Regions from separate parts of the Heyndrickxia sp. NPDC080065 genome, predicted to be linked through region 1. Evidence: riboswitches for the same ligand, from Rfam matches in the RefSeq annotation. Region 1 holds a riboswitch; the other holds the start of a gene.
The links. A riboswitch is a leader RNA that binds a small molecule or an ion and turns the genes downstream of it on or off. The one in region 1 is predicted to bind S-adenosylmethionine.

Region 1 (8,253 bases):
TGATGGAAGTTTTGGGATGATTTATCCAACTTTAAAACAGTTAGAAAAAGAAGGGAAAATAAAAAAAGAGGTTGTAATGCAAGAAGGGAAGCCAAATAAAAAAATGTATTTCATAACAGAGGAAGGAAGAGAAGAATTTTATCAATATATGAAGACAGATGTAGAGAAGGATGTTCTACGTTCTGACTTTTTAATGCGTATGTATTTTGGGGATTATAGTGATACCAATACGTTAAAAAAGTGGATTGAAGAAGAAATTGAGAGAAAAGAAGCGTATATTACAGATCTCCGTTTGAAATATGAAAAGTGGAAGGATGGCATCACTTTTGCGGAAGAAATATCATTAGATCTCGGGATCGCGTCTTATACTGCGCAAGTTGAAACATTAAAAAATAAATTAGCACAACTTATAATGCGAGAAAAAAAAGATGAAAAGTAATGTTGCTTGTTAGAAAGGGGGATAGTTATGGAACAATCGAAAGGAATCAAAATTGTTTTCTTAATGTGTTTAGGTATTTTCCTGTGTATGATTGATACGACAATTATGAATATTGCTTTGCCAGCAATACAGGCTGATGTGAACACATCATTGGAGAAAATGTCTTGGATATTGAATGTATATACGATGTCTATTGCAGTATTAGCGATACCACTAGGGAGAATCGCTGATATCTTTGGTAAGGCAAAATTATATATTATGGGATTAATAATATTTGGAGTTGGTTCTGCGTTATGTGCGTTTGCACATACGGGAGATTTTCTTATTTTTTCTCGTTTCATACAAAGTGCAGGAGCAGCCATTTTATTTCCAACCAGTATGGTAATTGGGGTATCCGCAGTTCCAATGGCAAAAAGGCATATTGCGCTCGGTATTTTAGGGGTGACACAAGGGCTATCGGCAGCCATAGGACCTGTAATAGGAGGTGTTATTACACAAAATTTAGGATGGAGATGGGTTTTCTTTGTGAATATACCCTTTTGTATCATTGGTATTATACTATGTTTCATTATGTTAGAAATAAGAAATGAAGAACGAGTAACAGCTAAAATTGACTGGACTGGATTAGTACTTTCCAGTATCGCCATTTTCTTTTCCACACTTGTTCTAGTTAAAGGGAATACCTGGGGATGGCAGAGTAACTTTGCATGGATTTGCTATATCATTAGTGTTGTTTCTTTCATTCTATTTATTTTAGTGGAAAGAAAAGTTAAATCTCCGATGATAAATTTACAGCTATTTAAAGATCGAACTTTTGTTGGAGCTTCTATTGTAGTTATACTAAGTAATTTGTTTTTAATTGGTGTAACTGTCTTACTTCCGACCTTTCTTACAAAGATACAACACCGAACAGAAATCGAAGCAGCTTTTTTAGTGACCCCTATTTCTGCGATGATATTTTTAGTTTCTCCATTTGCTTCACTAGTTATGAAGAAGCTTGGCAAGGTTCCGGTTATATTAGTAGGATTTATGGTTATGAGTTTTGCATATTATTGTTTACAAATGATAGGCGTTCATTCAACTAGTAAAGAAATTATCGTTCCGTGCATGATTTTGGGTGTTGGCTATGGTTTAGTTATTGGGCCAATTACTATATTAACAGCCTCCTCGTTTGAAGGAGAATTGTTAACCGCCTCCCAAAGTGTTGTGTCTATGTTAAGACAGATAGGTATTGTATTAGCAGTGGCTATTTTTGTCTCAGGCTTAACTCATAATTTAGCTGAAAATAAAGAAAATGTATATCTCTATGCGGAAAAAAAAGTGCATGAGCTTCATGTTGATAAAGCGGAGCAAGTTCAAATATTAAAAGGAATAAAGAAAAGAATACAAAATAAAGACTTAGAATCAAATATAGAAAAGAATCAAGGAACTGATCAAATTGGCTTAAGTCAGAAACAAAAAGAAAGCATGATTCGAGAGAAAGTAAATAATGCCCTAAATGAAGTTCCATTAGAATATAGAGAAATGAAACGGTTAGAAATTACGAAGCAAGTAACGGAAGCGGTTGAAGAAAAGATTGAGAACATAAAGAGAGAAGTTGGTGCATTCTCAGATGATATCACTCATTACGCTGAAAAAGAGATGGCAGTAAGTTTTACCGATTTATATAAAGCGAGTGTACCAATTATTTTGCTCTGTAGTTTAGTCGCTTTTATTTTTCGTAATAGACAACTTAAAGTCGATAAGAGTAACAAACTAAATGTATAGAAATATTAACTTCAAAATTTAGTAAAGAAGTTAAGTTATGAACGATTTATAAAGTAGTTTAAATGATTTTATCAAAACTAAATCGTAAAAAATCATAAAAAATAAGGGATGATATATATTATACACGACTAATATGCATCATCCTTTTTACTTGCTTCACAATCGCGCCCGATGTGGAAAAAACTTTTGAAAATAAGCAAAAAACACCTTCCTCTTAATTATCTTGCACATTTACCTTCAGTGGCTCTAAATCTATATATTTCAGGTACCCTCTATGTTGAGGATAGATCACTAAATATTTAGTATCTCCTATTCCGGTTTCAAATATAGCCGAGTCAGAACCCAATGATCGTAGTGCTTCCGATAAGTCATTTCCTTTATCATCGATAATTTTAAAGTTTAAAAAATCCATTGGAATACTTGTTTTATAATCTAATCGTATATTCGATTTACCAATTATCATTGATTTCATCGTAAAGGAATAGTTTTCGTCTTGAGATGTACTATTTTCGAATGTTAGTGTTTTTAACGGAAGCTGCTTAACCGGTATTTCAAAATGCCAATTACCTTTTACTCCCCCCATATTCTCGAAAGTAATCGGAAGGGTAAAATCTTTTGGAAGTTGTTCATAGATAAATTGCATCTCCATTGCACCTTTGTAATAATCTCCAACCTTTTGCAGATGCGAATCTCGCCCGCCACCGCTCCACTTCATTCCGTCCATTTTATATAGATAGTAGTCAAACTCCGAAATTCCTTTTTCCCACAGCGAAAAACCTTGGTCTAAAACCAACCTACATTTTTCTTCAAACTTGGCCAAGGGTTCTCCTTCAGCTTTAAATGTAATTCCAATATAAATTCCATCATAATAAACACTCGTTAGCGTAATAGTAATACCTTTGTCCGAAGCTGTTTGACTTATTTTTGTTACTAAATTTTTCGCTTCTAGCTCTTTTCCCATTTTCATATCAAAGGACTTATAAATTGATCCTATTACTGGAACACTCGCCAAAACTTTTGTCATTGGAGAAAATACAAATCCTGAAACCAATAGTAGAGAAGCTGCTATGGAAGTAATGGAGACTGCTAACTTTGTTTTCTTTTTATTCTTTTTCTTCCGTCTTCCTTTTTCGATACCTTTATCGATTGCTGTAAATAATTCATCCACAGGTACTTCAATATTTTCCGTTTTTACATTAAACCATTCTTTGTTCATAATAGCTCTCTCCCCCCAATATCTTTTTCAATTCAATTTTGGCACGCCTCAGGTAGGATTTTACTGTTCCTTCAGGTTTATCCATCATTGTTGCGATCATATGTATAGGTAAGCCGTGATAATAGAATAAAATGATGGCTGTTCTATCATTTTCATTTAAACTATTTAGTGCATCAGCAAGGTCGATGTTCTGATGAATTTCGATGACTTTGTGGTCCTGCAAATTGGCTAAAGATTCATAATCAATCGTGGTTAACTTCTTATTTCTTTCCAGTATCCGATAAGCGGTTCGAATCAATATTCTAATAATCCAGGTACTAAAATATTCCGGGTTTTTCAATTTGCCAATAGATTCATATGCTTTACAAACTGTATCTTGGACAACGTCCAAAGCGTCTTCTTTATTCCCTACATATAAAAATGCAGTTCTATACAGTTTACTGCTCTCTTGTTTTAGTAATAATTCAAATGCTTGCTCATCACCTTTTATGGCTTTTTTAACAACATTGATATTTTCCATATTATTGATAACTCCTTTCATAATATTAGAGCAGTATTATTCAGAAAAAGTTTAAACGAAATACGAAAGTAAAATCTAGATCTCTAATACAAAAAAGAACTCCGACCTTTTCAAGAATCTGGACGATTGTTGAACAACAAGAGACTTTTTATTCCACTAAATTAGATTTCCTTGTCAAACTAGAACTTTTTATAAGCCTCTACGTATGTAATTTTCTTTTGCTCAAAAAAAATTATTTTGTGATTACGGTTAATAACTTAAAATTATTTTGATTTTATACCATAATCCAAAAATATCCATAAAAATTTTGTTGATAAGGGAATAAAAATCATGTAATCTTTTATTTGCTGTGACAAAAAAATATAATATTTTTCTTCTTATCAAGAGAGATGGAGGGACTGGCCCGATGAGATCTCGGCAGCGGAACTTAGTGATTAAGTTGCTGTGCCAAATCCAGCAAGCAAAGGCTTGATAGATAAGATGAGTGTTTTATAGATATAAGGCCTCTTCTTGTTGTTTCAAGATGAGGCCTTTTTTTCGGGGCAAAATATGGATAAAAGACGTGTCCTATTTTATTTTTTGGAGGTAGAACAATGAATAAAGGGAATCCATGGGCGCTGATCCCATTTGTTGTTTTTTTGATTTTATTTATTGGTTCAGGAGTTATTACAGGTGATTTTTATGCCTTTCCTGTCATTGTAGCCATTGCCATTTCGGGCGCTGTGGCTCTAGCGATGAATCGAAAAGAACCGTTTGCGCGAAAGGTTGATATTTTTTGCCGAGGCGCAGGAAATTTAAATGTCATGCTGATGGTTGTTATTTTTCTCTTAGCTGGGGCCTTTTCAGAGGCAGCAAAAGGCATGGGGGCAGTGGACTCCACTGTTAACTTTGCTTTATCGGTTGTTCCGGAAAACCTGCTTGTCGTAGGCTTGTTCATCATTGCCGGCTTTATCTCCCTGTCAATGGGTACATCGATGGGAACGATTGTTGCACTGGCGCCAATTGGAGTTGGGATAAGCGAGCATACCGATTTTCCCATGGCTTTAGTAATGGCGGCGATTATTGGCGGTTCGATGTTTGGCGATAATTTATCCTTTATTTCAGATACAACTATTACTTCCGTACGTTCACAAGGTGCACAAATGAAGGATAAATTTAAGGTGAATTTTTGGATTGCGTTGCCAGCAGCTATTATAACGGGCATTATTTTAGGGGTTATCACAATGGGTGACACGGCACAAGTAGAGCATTTGAGCTATAGTTGGGTAAAAATTATTCCCTATGTTTTGGTTATTATTTTTGCGTTAGCTGGAATGAATGTTTTCCTTGTTCTGGCATTAGGGATTGTTCTCGCCGGGGCTGTTGGCTTAGCGGATGGCAGCTATCATTTAATGAGCCTTTTGCAAAAGATTGGCGAAGGAATGGCAGGCATGTATGAAATCGCCTTTCTTGCGATATTAATAGCTGGAATGGTGGAGGTTATTAAATTTAATGGCGGAGTTGACTTTCTGCTTCACCTTGCGACACGAAGGATTAAATCGAAAAAGGGTGCTGAATTTGGTATTGCCGGTCTTGTGGGCCTAACTGATTTATCGACGGCCAATAATACGATTGCTATTTTAATTGCCGGCCCGCTTGCAAAAAATATTGCTGATCAGTATGGGATTGAGCCGCGAAAGTCCGCAAGTATATTAGATATTTTCTCCTGTGCGATCCAAGGCCTTCTGCCATACGGGGCCCAATTCCTGGCAGCCGCAAGCGTAGCCGGAATATCGCCAGTGAGCATCCTGCAATACTCTTTCTATCCAATCCTCATAGGAATATGCGGAATCATCGCTATCCTCATCGGATACCCGACAAAAAATAAAGCCTGAACTTCACTACTTTAAAAGTGTAATCACCTGTTATTCTCTATAGGGAAAGCAGTTGTATTTTTTATAGCTCGTAAAGACAAATTTGTTTGAATCCTGGATATTCCTAACTTGGTTAATTTTCTCACAAACTGACTCAATACAGTCTTTTTATTAAAGGCTGTTTTCGTAAAGGTTGTTGCTTTTTTAGTGATATTTTATTAACAATCTAAGTTGATTGTAGCGGAGGACACTTGACTCCTGCGGGAAAAAGAGGGAAGTGGGAGACCCCACAGGCGGTAACGCCGAGGAGGCTCCCATCCCTCCCCGCGGAAAGCAAGTGTCTGGAGCGGAAATCAACGGACTAAGTTTATAGTCTAAAAACAACAATTTATACGAAAAGAGCCTTATTAAAAAAGCCGTTTTCCCATTAAGAAAACGGCTTCTCCATGTTATAAATTCAATCATTTTTCTTTATCAGACTTGTGTTATCTTAAATTAAATGACCCATGCTATAGTTAGCCCTCTAAACTCTGGTTCTGCGTTTTCTCTTTTACTGAATTTAATTTTAATGCAGAACCTAGTATGATTACCATGCCCACTACTCCAATCCAAACAAGGATAGAAATAGGTGTATTCCAGGACAATCCTTTACCGAAGAAGAACAATTCTCGTAGACCTGCTACCATAAATCGCATTGGCAACCAAGAATAAACCCAATCTTGGTAAAATGTAGACATCATTTCAGGAGCCATTGAAAGTAATGGTGCACCAAAGAAAAGTAATATGACAAAGACAGGTATTCCCTTAATTCCTACCAAAGAAAATACAGCTGATATCATTAGGAAAAAGCTAAATGAAGTAATCGAAAGGAACAAGGCTGTATCTGTAAATTTCGGAATATTTAATCCTACCAACCCATCTGCTATCCAAGTTAATCCAAATCCAACTACTAGAGCAACAATCGCACCCATTAATATTTGAATCATCTTTGCTGCAAGGTTCTCTTTTCGGCTAGTAATCGATAATTTGCTAAAAGCGATATAGATAATAGCGGAACTTGCCATAATTGCCATCCATAGTGGCTGGAATAAGGAAACAGGAGCATTACCGTTTGCACTATTCGTTCCAGTTTCATTAACATTTGTTACTTTTTTTGCAATAGGTTCTACTAATTTAGAAGCCTGTTTTGCTGTTAAAGTTACTCCTTGCTTTTCAAATCCATCAAGTAGTTGGGTACGGACATTGTTGTTCATATTGTCAACAACACCATTCAATATCTGACCTGCCATCGTAGAAGCCATCGTATTCATGCCTTGATTTATAAATATTTGAACTTCAGGCGAAGATGGTGTGGGCGTACGGAGCGATGCTTGCTTAGCACTAAAATCTTTTGGAATGACCAATGCTGCATAATACTTTTGGTTATCTAATCCCTTTCGTACTTCCTCTTTGCTTTTTACTGCCACCCATTTCACAGCAGGATCTTCATCCTTTGTTGTATTCAAATTTTTTTGTATCATGTCCACAATCGTGTTCCCCATATTCATTTTTGGCTGATTAGGAATTTTCACTCCTTCATCTTCATTCACAATGGCAACGGGCAAATTTTTAGGTTGGGGTTGAACTGATGGAAAAAGTGTTAGTGAAAAAATAAATATGATTGCTAATGCAATGATGGGTGATAACATTACCAGTTTGTTCTTAAAAATATTCATTTCCTTCCCTCCATGTTTTTAGATATAATAATCAACAACGTGTTGTTTTATTACACTTCAAATTATAATTTTTGATAAAACACTTATCAATGATCAGAAATAATGGATGTGTCGTATATCCGACACTTCTTCTGAATGTGTTGAAAAAAATTTAGGAGGATTACGGCTTGCGAGATATAAATACGGATTTACGAGTCATTCGTACAAAAGAATCCATCCGAGATGCATTGGTAGAATTGATGGAGGAAAAAGGTTTTGAGGCAATTACGGTTAAGGACATCACAACTAGGGCAAAAATCAATCGTGGAACTTTTTATACCCATTATCAAGATAAATATGATTTAATGGCCAAATGTCAGGAAGAAATTATGAATGGAATGGCTGACATTGTAAAAAACAAATTTCCGGATCTGATTACCGATCTAGACACAAATCCTATGACTACAGCACCCTTTACCATTGCAGTTTCAATTTTTGAATATCTAGATCGAAATAGAGGGTTTATGAAAGCTGTATTGGGTCCAAAAGGAGATTTATCGTTCCAAACAAAATTGAAAAAATTTATGTGGAACACACTTTTTGAAAATAACAAAAATCCAATTGCCAAGCAGACAAATTTGTTAGTTCCAGGTGAATACTTAGTATCCTATATTGCTTCGGCACATATAGGTGTTATTCAACAATGGCTGAATGGTGATAGGCAGGAAGCTCCCCAAGAGATGGCTCGTATTTTATCCATGATA
Region 2 (8,253 bases), on a different contig from region 1:
TGGTCATTGTTTTGTCCCCGCCGGCAGTTGTTTTCAAATCGATATCTAATCCTTCATCCTTAAAATACCCCTTTGCTATAGCTACGTACTGTGGTGTGTAGAAAACGGAACGTGTTACTTCAGCCACTCTTACCTTTTTTAAAGATTCCGTTTTAGAACAAGCCCCTAGTGAAAAGATAAGAATGGAAGATATCAAGAGTGAGAAGCTAATTCTCAGCCACTTTTTCATAAACATTCCTCCTCGTAGAAAGTTACAAAATAATTGATAAAATAATGTATGAAAATAATAAAAATGTGTGATTGCCTATTTACAAAAACGTTGTCACGTTTTTTTGAGGTGAAAAATTGAAAGAAATCGACGTGTTAGACGATGTCATTTAAATGGAGTGTAAACATGAACCAATTAGTTTCTATACTAGAAAAGCAGCCTTTTCCTTCTCCAAACCCTAAAGTGCGAATGTATTTGATCACTTATTTATCTAATGGCTTGAAAGTGAAAGGGTTATTAGCTGAACCGAAGGATGGATTTATGTATGATGGTTTTCTTTATTTAAGAGGCGGGATTAAAAGTGTTGGAATGGTAAGACCAGCAAGAATTGGTCAATTTTCTGCAGAAGGTTTTATCGTCTTTGCTCCTTTTTATCGAGGGAATCGAGGAGGAGAGGGGAATGAAGATTTTGCCGGAGAAGACCGTGTTGATGCATATACTGCTTTTGATATTTTAAAGCAACATCACCGAGTCAAAAACAATCGAATTCATATTTTTGGATTTTCGAGAGGAGGAATTATGGCGCTTCATACCGCAATGAAACAAAAGGAAGCAAAGTCGGTTGTTACATGGGGAGGCGTATCCGATATGTTTTTAACCTATTCCGAAAGAAAAGATTTACGGAGAATGTTAAAAAGGGTGATTGGCGGCACACCGACAAAATATCCTGACAAGTATCGTGAGCGAACCCCTTTATTTTCAATCGAAAGCTTATGCCAACCTGTATTAATCATTCATGGTGAAAAAGATAGGAATGTTTCCATTGAGCATTCGATAAGATTGGAAGAGAGGCTAAAAGCATTAGGTAAAGTAGTGGAAACCTGGTATTTTCCTGAATATACTCATTATTTCCCGCCTGCAAAGAATCGGCAGATCGTAAGAGACTTATGTTCGTGGATGAAAAATAAATGATAAACATGATAAAATAAGGATTAAATAAGAATGAAAGAGGAGAATGTGAAGATGGGGATGCCATTAGAACTAAATACGATGATTGTTACAAAGGGAAGAGAACAAAGGCTGGAAGAAAATCTATTTGTTTTAGAAAAAGATGATTATCGTCTTTATCCAGTGGATATTCCACTCGATATACGAAGGACAATAGAAAGTGAAACAAGCGGAACAGCCATCATCAAAAAACTGGAATGGGAAAATAATAAAACAAAAATTTTGTATCAATTAATATCATTAAATTCGATTAATTAAAAAGGCACTTTTCTAAAACTTTGTTGCTTTTGAAAAGAAAATCTTAATAAAAACCACTAAATAATATTAGATAATAAATTATATTTAGAATAGATGCCCCGAAATCGAGCTATATTGAAAGGTTATCTTATTACGATAAAGCAACAATCTTTACAAAAACAACCATTAAATGTGAAAAGCAAGGTGATACTTACCTTCACCTTGCTTTTTTCATTTTAAAGCATAAAAAGAATAGAAAGGAACGAATGAATATGGCTCTTATTCAATGTGATTTTTTTTCTGAAATTTTAGACTTACATACTACAATGCATGTCATTCTTCCGCAACCAAATAAATCAAAAATGGACGAATTGATTGATAATGGAAAAAGATACCCCACTCTATTTCTTTTACATGGACTTAGTGATGATGGTACAAATTGGCTTCGAAAAACTTCAATAGAACGATATGTGCAAGATTTAGGGATAGCTGTAGTTATTCCAAAAGTTGATAGAAGCTTTTATACAGATATGTTATACGGGAATCGATATTGGACATTTCTTACTGAGGAGCTGCCTAGAGTTGCTAGAAGTTTTTTTCCTTTATCAACTAAAAGGGAAGAGAATTTTGTTGTTGGATTATCTATGGGGGGCTATGGTGCTTTTAAATGGGCATTACATTACCCAGATAGCTTTTCAGCTGCGGCAAGTCTATCTGGTGCATTAGATATCGTAAAATGGAAAGAAGACATTGATCAAGATGAAAAGCATCCTTTGAGACGTACGATGCATCTAATTTTTGGTAATGAAGACATAAAGGGATCATACCATGATTTAATAGGACTTCTTGAGGCACATCATTCACATACAGTAAAACCAAAGCTTTTCCAATGCTGTGGTTCTGAAGACTTTTTATTTGATTATAATATGAATTTTATGAAGAAATGCCAAGAAACAAACTTTTCATTAACAACAGACTTTGGTCCGGGGGATCATAATTGGAGTTATTGGGATGAAAAGATTCAAGACGTTTTAAAATGGCTACCGATTGGATAGGAAGAAATAAGGAAAAAGAGGACAAGAATGTTTTTATTAAACATCTTAGTCCTCTTTTTTAACAATAGCCTTTTTATTTAACTAAAGGTCCGCCTAATTCTTTAAGTTCTTGTGGAAGGTTTTGGAACTTTTTGAAATTCGCTTTGAACTTAGCTGCAAGCTCTTCTGCCTTTTCCGTATAAGCTTGTTGGTTTTCCCAAGTTTTATTTGGAATCAGAACTTCATCAGGTACACCAGGTATGTGCAGTGGAATGTGCAAACCAAAAATTTCATCTTGTTTAGTTTCGACATGATTCAGTTCGCCTTCTAATGCTGCTTGAACCATTGCTCTTGTATAGCTTAATTTCATACGATTTCCTACACCGTATTCTCCGCCAGTCCAGCCAGTATTAACTAGGAACACTTGGACACCGTGCTCATCAATCTTTTTCCCAAGCATTTCTGCATATACAGTTGCTGGTAATGGTAAGAATGGTGAACCAAAGCATGTTGAGAAAGTGGCTTCCGGTGAAGTTATTCCACGTTCTGTACCAGCTAATTTTGAAGTATAACCACTTAGAAAATGATACATCGCCTGTTCCTTTGTTAGCTTGCTAATTGGAGGTAAAACGCCAAAAGCATCTGCTGTTAAAAAGATGATGGTTTGTGGATGGCCAGCTATACTTGGCTCAATAATATTATCAATTGCTTGTATTGGGTATGCTGCTCGAGTATTTTCAGTCAATGTCGAATCATTATATAATGGTTGCCTTGTTTGATTATCTACAACTACATTTTCTAAAACGGAACCAAAACGAATCGCATCATAAATTTGTGGTTCCTTTTCACGTGAAAGACCGATGCATTTTGCGTAACAGCCGCCTTCAATATTAAATACTCCATTTGAAGACCATCCATGCTCATCATCACCAATTAATTTGCGGTTTGGATCTGCTGATAATGTAGTTTTTCCAGTTCCAGACAATCCAAAGAATAGGGCTACATCACCCTCAGCACCTACATTTGCTGAACAATGCATAGGTAAAATGTCTTTTTTAGGGAGAAGATAATTCATAATGGAGAAAATCCCCTTTTTCATTTCTCCTGCATATTCTGTACCACCAATTAAGATGATTTTGCGTTCAAAGGAAACGACTATAAATGTTTCTGAATTTGTCCCATCAGTAGCTGGATCCGCTTTCACATTTGGTGCTGAAAGAATCGTGAATTCTGTTTGATGTGTCTCTAATTCTTCTTCAGTTGGACGAATGAATAATTGATGTGCAAACAAATTGTGCCATGCATATTCATTAATTACCTGGATCGGTAATCGATTTTTTTTATCTGCACCAGCAAATCCTTTAAAAACAAAAACTTCATTTTGTTCTTTGAGATAATTAACAACTTTTGTATATAATTTTTCGAATGAATCCTCAGAAATTGGTTGATTAACAGAGCCCCAATCGATATAGTCTTTTGTAGAAGCTTCTTCAACAATGTATTTATCTTTAGGAGAACGGCCAGTATATTTGCCAGTTTCAGCACAGATCGCACCTGTTGATGTCAAAATTCCCTCTCCTCTTTGTAATACCTTTTCCACAAGTTGAGGTACTGCTAATTGAGCAAGAATATTATTTCCTTCTAAAACATTAGCTAATGTATTAGAATAAGCTACTGATTTCATTTATACTAACCTTCCTTTTTAGAAAAAATTTAATATCATTTATATGTTAATTAGTATAACACAATTACTTAAATAGTCTATACTATTCATGCATATTTTTTAAATAACTTAAATTTGACATATTTAAGGGTAAATTCGTTGCATTTTGCGAAAACAATCTTGAATAAAGGTTATTAAGTTTAGATATATATAAAGGAAATAAATGACGAATATTAATGATAACAAAAAGTATTGACATGGTAAAACAAATTGCGTAATATTTTACCTTGAACGGATACTCTTATCCCGAGTAGGTGGAGGGACAGGCCCTATGAAACCCAGCAACCGGCATTCTAGAATTTAGAGGTTTGAAGTTAGAAATAAAAAACTGGTTTTGCCAGTTTAAAAAAATCTAACCTCTAGAATGAAACGGTGCTAACCAGAGGCAAGGTTAATCCTTGAACGATAAGAGTGAAAGGCACGGGTAATCGAACTAAACCTTTCCTCTCATAATAGTATGATGGGGAAGGGTTTATTTTATGTTAGATTATCCGCTTTCGTAACCTATGAATGTGATTTTTATTCGTTTTGTAGTATATAAAACTGCAGGGGCAAACTGTTTAATAAATAAATTGTCTAAAAGGCATTTTAAAAACTTAAACAGCCAAATAAAAATCTTGAAAAGGATAAAATCCTTGGTTTATTTCATAATAATGGGAATGAGTACCGTGAGGCGTAAAAATAGATAGTAGAGATTCTTAATATGGGAGGAAAAGAGATGACAAAAAAACGTCGTTTATTTACATCTGAATCAGTAACAGAAGGACATCCCGATAAAATCTGTGACCAAATTTCAGATGCAATTTTGGATGCGATCTTAGAAAAAGATCCAAATGCCCGGGTTGCATGTGAAACATCTGTTACTACAGGGCTTGTTTTAGTAGCTGGTGAAATTACAACCAACACTTATGTAGATATTCCAAAAATTGTTCGAGGAACGATAAAAAATATTGGTTATACACGTGCAAAATACGGGTTTGATGCAGAAACATGTGCAGTTTTAACATCAATTGACGAACAATCTGCAGACATTGCTATGGGTGTTGATAAAGCATTAGAGGCGCGCGAAGGACAAATGTCTGAAGAAGAAATCGAGGCAATTGGTGCAGGTGACCAAGGTTTAATGTTTGGATTTGCATGTAATGAAACGAAAGAACTTATGCCGTTACCAATCTCATTAGCACATAAATTAGCGCGTCGAATTGCAGAAGTACGTAAAGAGGACATATTACCATATTTACGTCCAGATGCAAAAACACAAGTAACGGTTGAGTATGACGAGAATGATCGTCCGGTACGTATCGATACGATTGTTGTTTCAACACAGCATCATCCTGAAATTAGCTTAGAACAAATCCAACGTAATGTGAAAGAATATGTGATAGGTCCAGTTGTTCCAAGTGAATTAATCGATGAAAATACAAAGTATTTTATTAATCCAACAGGTCGTTTTGTTATTGGAGGACCACAAGGAGATGCTGGTTTAACAGGACGCAAAATTATTGTAGATACTTACGGAGGATATGCACGCCATGGCGGAGGGGCATTCTCTGGTAAAGATCCTACAAAAGTGGATCGTTCTGCTGCATATGCGGCTCGATATGTTGCGAAAAATATAGTGGCTGCTGGCTTGGCAGAGAAATGTGAAGTCCAATTGGCTTACGCTATTGGAGTGGCGCAGCCAGTTTCTATTTCCATTGATACATTCGGAACTGGAAAAGTAACTGAGGATGTATTAATCGATGCGGTTCGTAATCACTTTGATCTTCGTCCGGCTGGGATAATCAAAATGTTAGATTTACGTCGCCCAATTTATAAACAAACAGCTGCTTATGGTCACTTTGGTCGCCATGATCTTGATCTTCCTTGGGAAAGAACTGATAAAGCAGACGCTTTACGTAAGCAAGCATTGAATATTTAATCTTAAAGAAAATGGAGTTACAATTATATCGTAACTCCATTTCCTTTTGTAATGGCTCTTTTCTTAAACTTTGTTGCTTTTGAATCGAAAAATCTTTATAACAGTATTAAGCCATTTAAGCATACGCACTTTTCTAAGAAAAGATGCCCCGAAAACAAACTATATTAGTTTTTATACAATATGCGAAATAGCGACAAGGAAAAATCGGCAGTAGGATTTTTCCATTCTTTACGAAAACAGACTTTGTAATAAAAAAATAAAATGATTGTCTACTGCAAAAGTAGCGAAAAAATGTTAGTATTATGAAGTGTAATTTTTTTAAAAAAGTAGTATGTTAATTAGAAATGGAGTAGGTGACATACATAATGTGTGGTTTTATCGGTTGTATACATGACAATGAGATTGAATTAAGAGATACAGATAGACAGCTTTTTAAAAACATGAACAATATCATTACACATCGTGGTCCAGATGATGATGGATTTTTTGAAGATGAACATATACAGTTTGGTTTTCGCCGACTAAGTATCATTGATATAGAAAGCGGTCATCAGCCGTTAACATATGAAAATGAACGTTACTGGATTATCTTTAATGGTGAGATTTATAACTATCTTGAGCTTAGAAATGAATTACTTGAAGCTGGGTTAACATTTGAAACATCATCTGATACAGAAGTTATTCTGGCACTTTATAGTTATTATAAAGAAAAGGCAGTAGAAAAACTTCGTGGTATGTTTGCTTTTACCATTTGGGATAAACAAGAGCAAATATTGATTGGTGCCCGTGATCCATTCGGCATTAAGCCATTTTTCTATAAAGAAGAAGAGAATCGTACATTTTTTGCTTCAGAAAAGAAAAGTATTCTTCTCGCAATGGAGAATGAAGAACTAAATTATGAAGCTGCCCAACATTATATGACATATCAATTTGTTCCAGAACCAGAAACAATGACTAAATGCATCAAAAAATTAGAACCAGGTCATTATTTTATCAAAAAATTGGGCGAACCAATGAAAATGGAACGTTATTGGAAAGCTTCATTCCAGCCTGTTCAAAAATCAGAAAATGAATTTATCAAAGAAATCAAAGATGTATTATTTGATTCGGTAAATGTTCATATGCGAAGTGATGTTCCTGTTGGATCATTCTTGTCAGGCGGTATTGATTCTTCAATTATTGCATCCATTGCAAAGCAATTTCATCCAAATATTAAAACCTTCTCAGTAGGATTTGAACGTAATGGCTTCAGTGAAATTGATGTAGCAAAGGAAACAGCTGAAAAGCTTGGAGTTGAAAATATTAGCTACGTAATTACACCTGAAGAATATATGAAAGAATTGCCTAAAATTATGTGGCATTTAGACGATCCTCTAGCAGATCCAGCATGTGTTCCGTTATATTTCGTTGCACGTGAAGCAAGAAAACACGTAACCGTTGTATTATCAGGTGAAGGGGCAGATGAACTCTTCGGTGGATACAATATTTATCGTGAGCCACAATCATTAGAAGTATTTAATAAAATTCCCGCGATTGGAAAATCATTATTAAAAGCATTGGCGAAGGTTCTACCTGAAGGTGTTAAAGGGAAAAGCTTTATTGAACGTGGTATAACTCCAATGGAAGAACGGTACATTGGAAATGCTAAGATGTATACTGAAGCTGAGAAGAAGGATTTGTTAGCTCAGTATAAATCAGGTATGGATTATACAGAAATTACAAAGCAGTTATACGCGGAGACAAAAGGCTATGATCCAGTTGATCGTATGCAGTACATCGATATTCATACATGGATGCGCGGTGATATCCTTTTAAAAGCGGATAAAATGACGATGGCACATTCATTAGAATTAAGGGTTCCATTTTTAGATAAAGAAGTGTTTAAAGTTGCTTCAAAAATTCCAACTAGCTTAAAAACGGCTGATAATACGACTAAGTATATTTTAAGAAAAGCAGCTGAAGGAATAGTGCCAGATCATGTCCTTGACCGTAAAAAATTAGGCTTCCCTGTACCTATTCGTCACTGGTTAAAAGATGAGATGCATGATTGGGCAAAACAAATCATTCACGAAAGTGGTACGGATCATATTATTAATAAGCACTATGTTTTAAATTTATTAGA

Region 2: it holds a riboswitch for S-adenosylmethionine, as region 1 does, so the genes downstream of both, metK (methionine adenosyltransferase) here and ACQKP0_RS22695 (Na+/H+ antiporter NhaC family protein) in region 1, are expected to answer to the same signal.

Annotation. Positions count from the first base shown of each region.
Region 1 covers NZ_JBNNWS010000025.1:16,065-24,317, reverse strand. Annotated here, with positions in the region: gene ACQKP0_RS22715 (helix-turn-helix transcriptional regulator) at 1-439, shown strand, start outside; gene ACQKP0_RS22710 (MFS transporter) at 467-2,206, shown strand; gene ACQKP0_RS22705 (DUF4179 domain-containing protein) at 2,421-3,422, opposite strand; gene ACQKP0_RS22700 (sigma-70 family RNA polymerase sigma factor) at 3,403-3,942, opposite strand; SAM riboswitch class I at 4,317-4,424, shown strand; gene ACQKP0_RS22695 (Na+/H+ antiporter NhaC family protein) at 4,536-5,816, shown strand; partial or broken gene ACQKP0_RS22690 (Lrp/AsnC family transcriptional regulator) at 5,840-5,953, opposite strand; gene ACQKP0_RS22685 (YhgE/Pip domain-containing protein) at 6,311-7,504, opposite strand; gene ACQKP0_RS22680 (TetR/AcrR family transcriptional regulator) at 7,678-8,253, shown strand, end outside.
Region 2 covers NZ_JBNNWS010000014.1:15,946-24,198, forward strand. Annotated here, with positions in the region: gene ACQKP0_RS17215 (ABC transporter substrate-binding protein) at 1-229, opposite strand, end outside; gene ACQKP0_RS17220 (alpha/beta hydrolase family protein) at 395-1,180, shown strand; gene ACQKP0_RS17225 (DUF2584 domain-containing protein) at 1,232-1,474, shown strand; gene ACQKP0_RS17230 (alpha/beta hydrolase) at 1,726-2,508, shown strand; gene pckA (phosphoenolpyruvate carboxykinase (ATP)) at 2,582-4,171, opposite strand; SAM riboswitch class I at 4,449-4,622, shown strand; gene metK (methionine adenosyltransferase) at 4,929-6,131, shown strand; gene asnB (asparagine synthase (glutamine-hydrolyzing)) at 6,497-8,253, shown strand, end outside.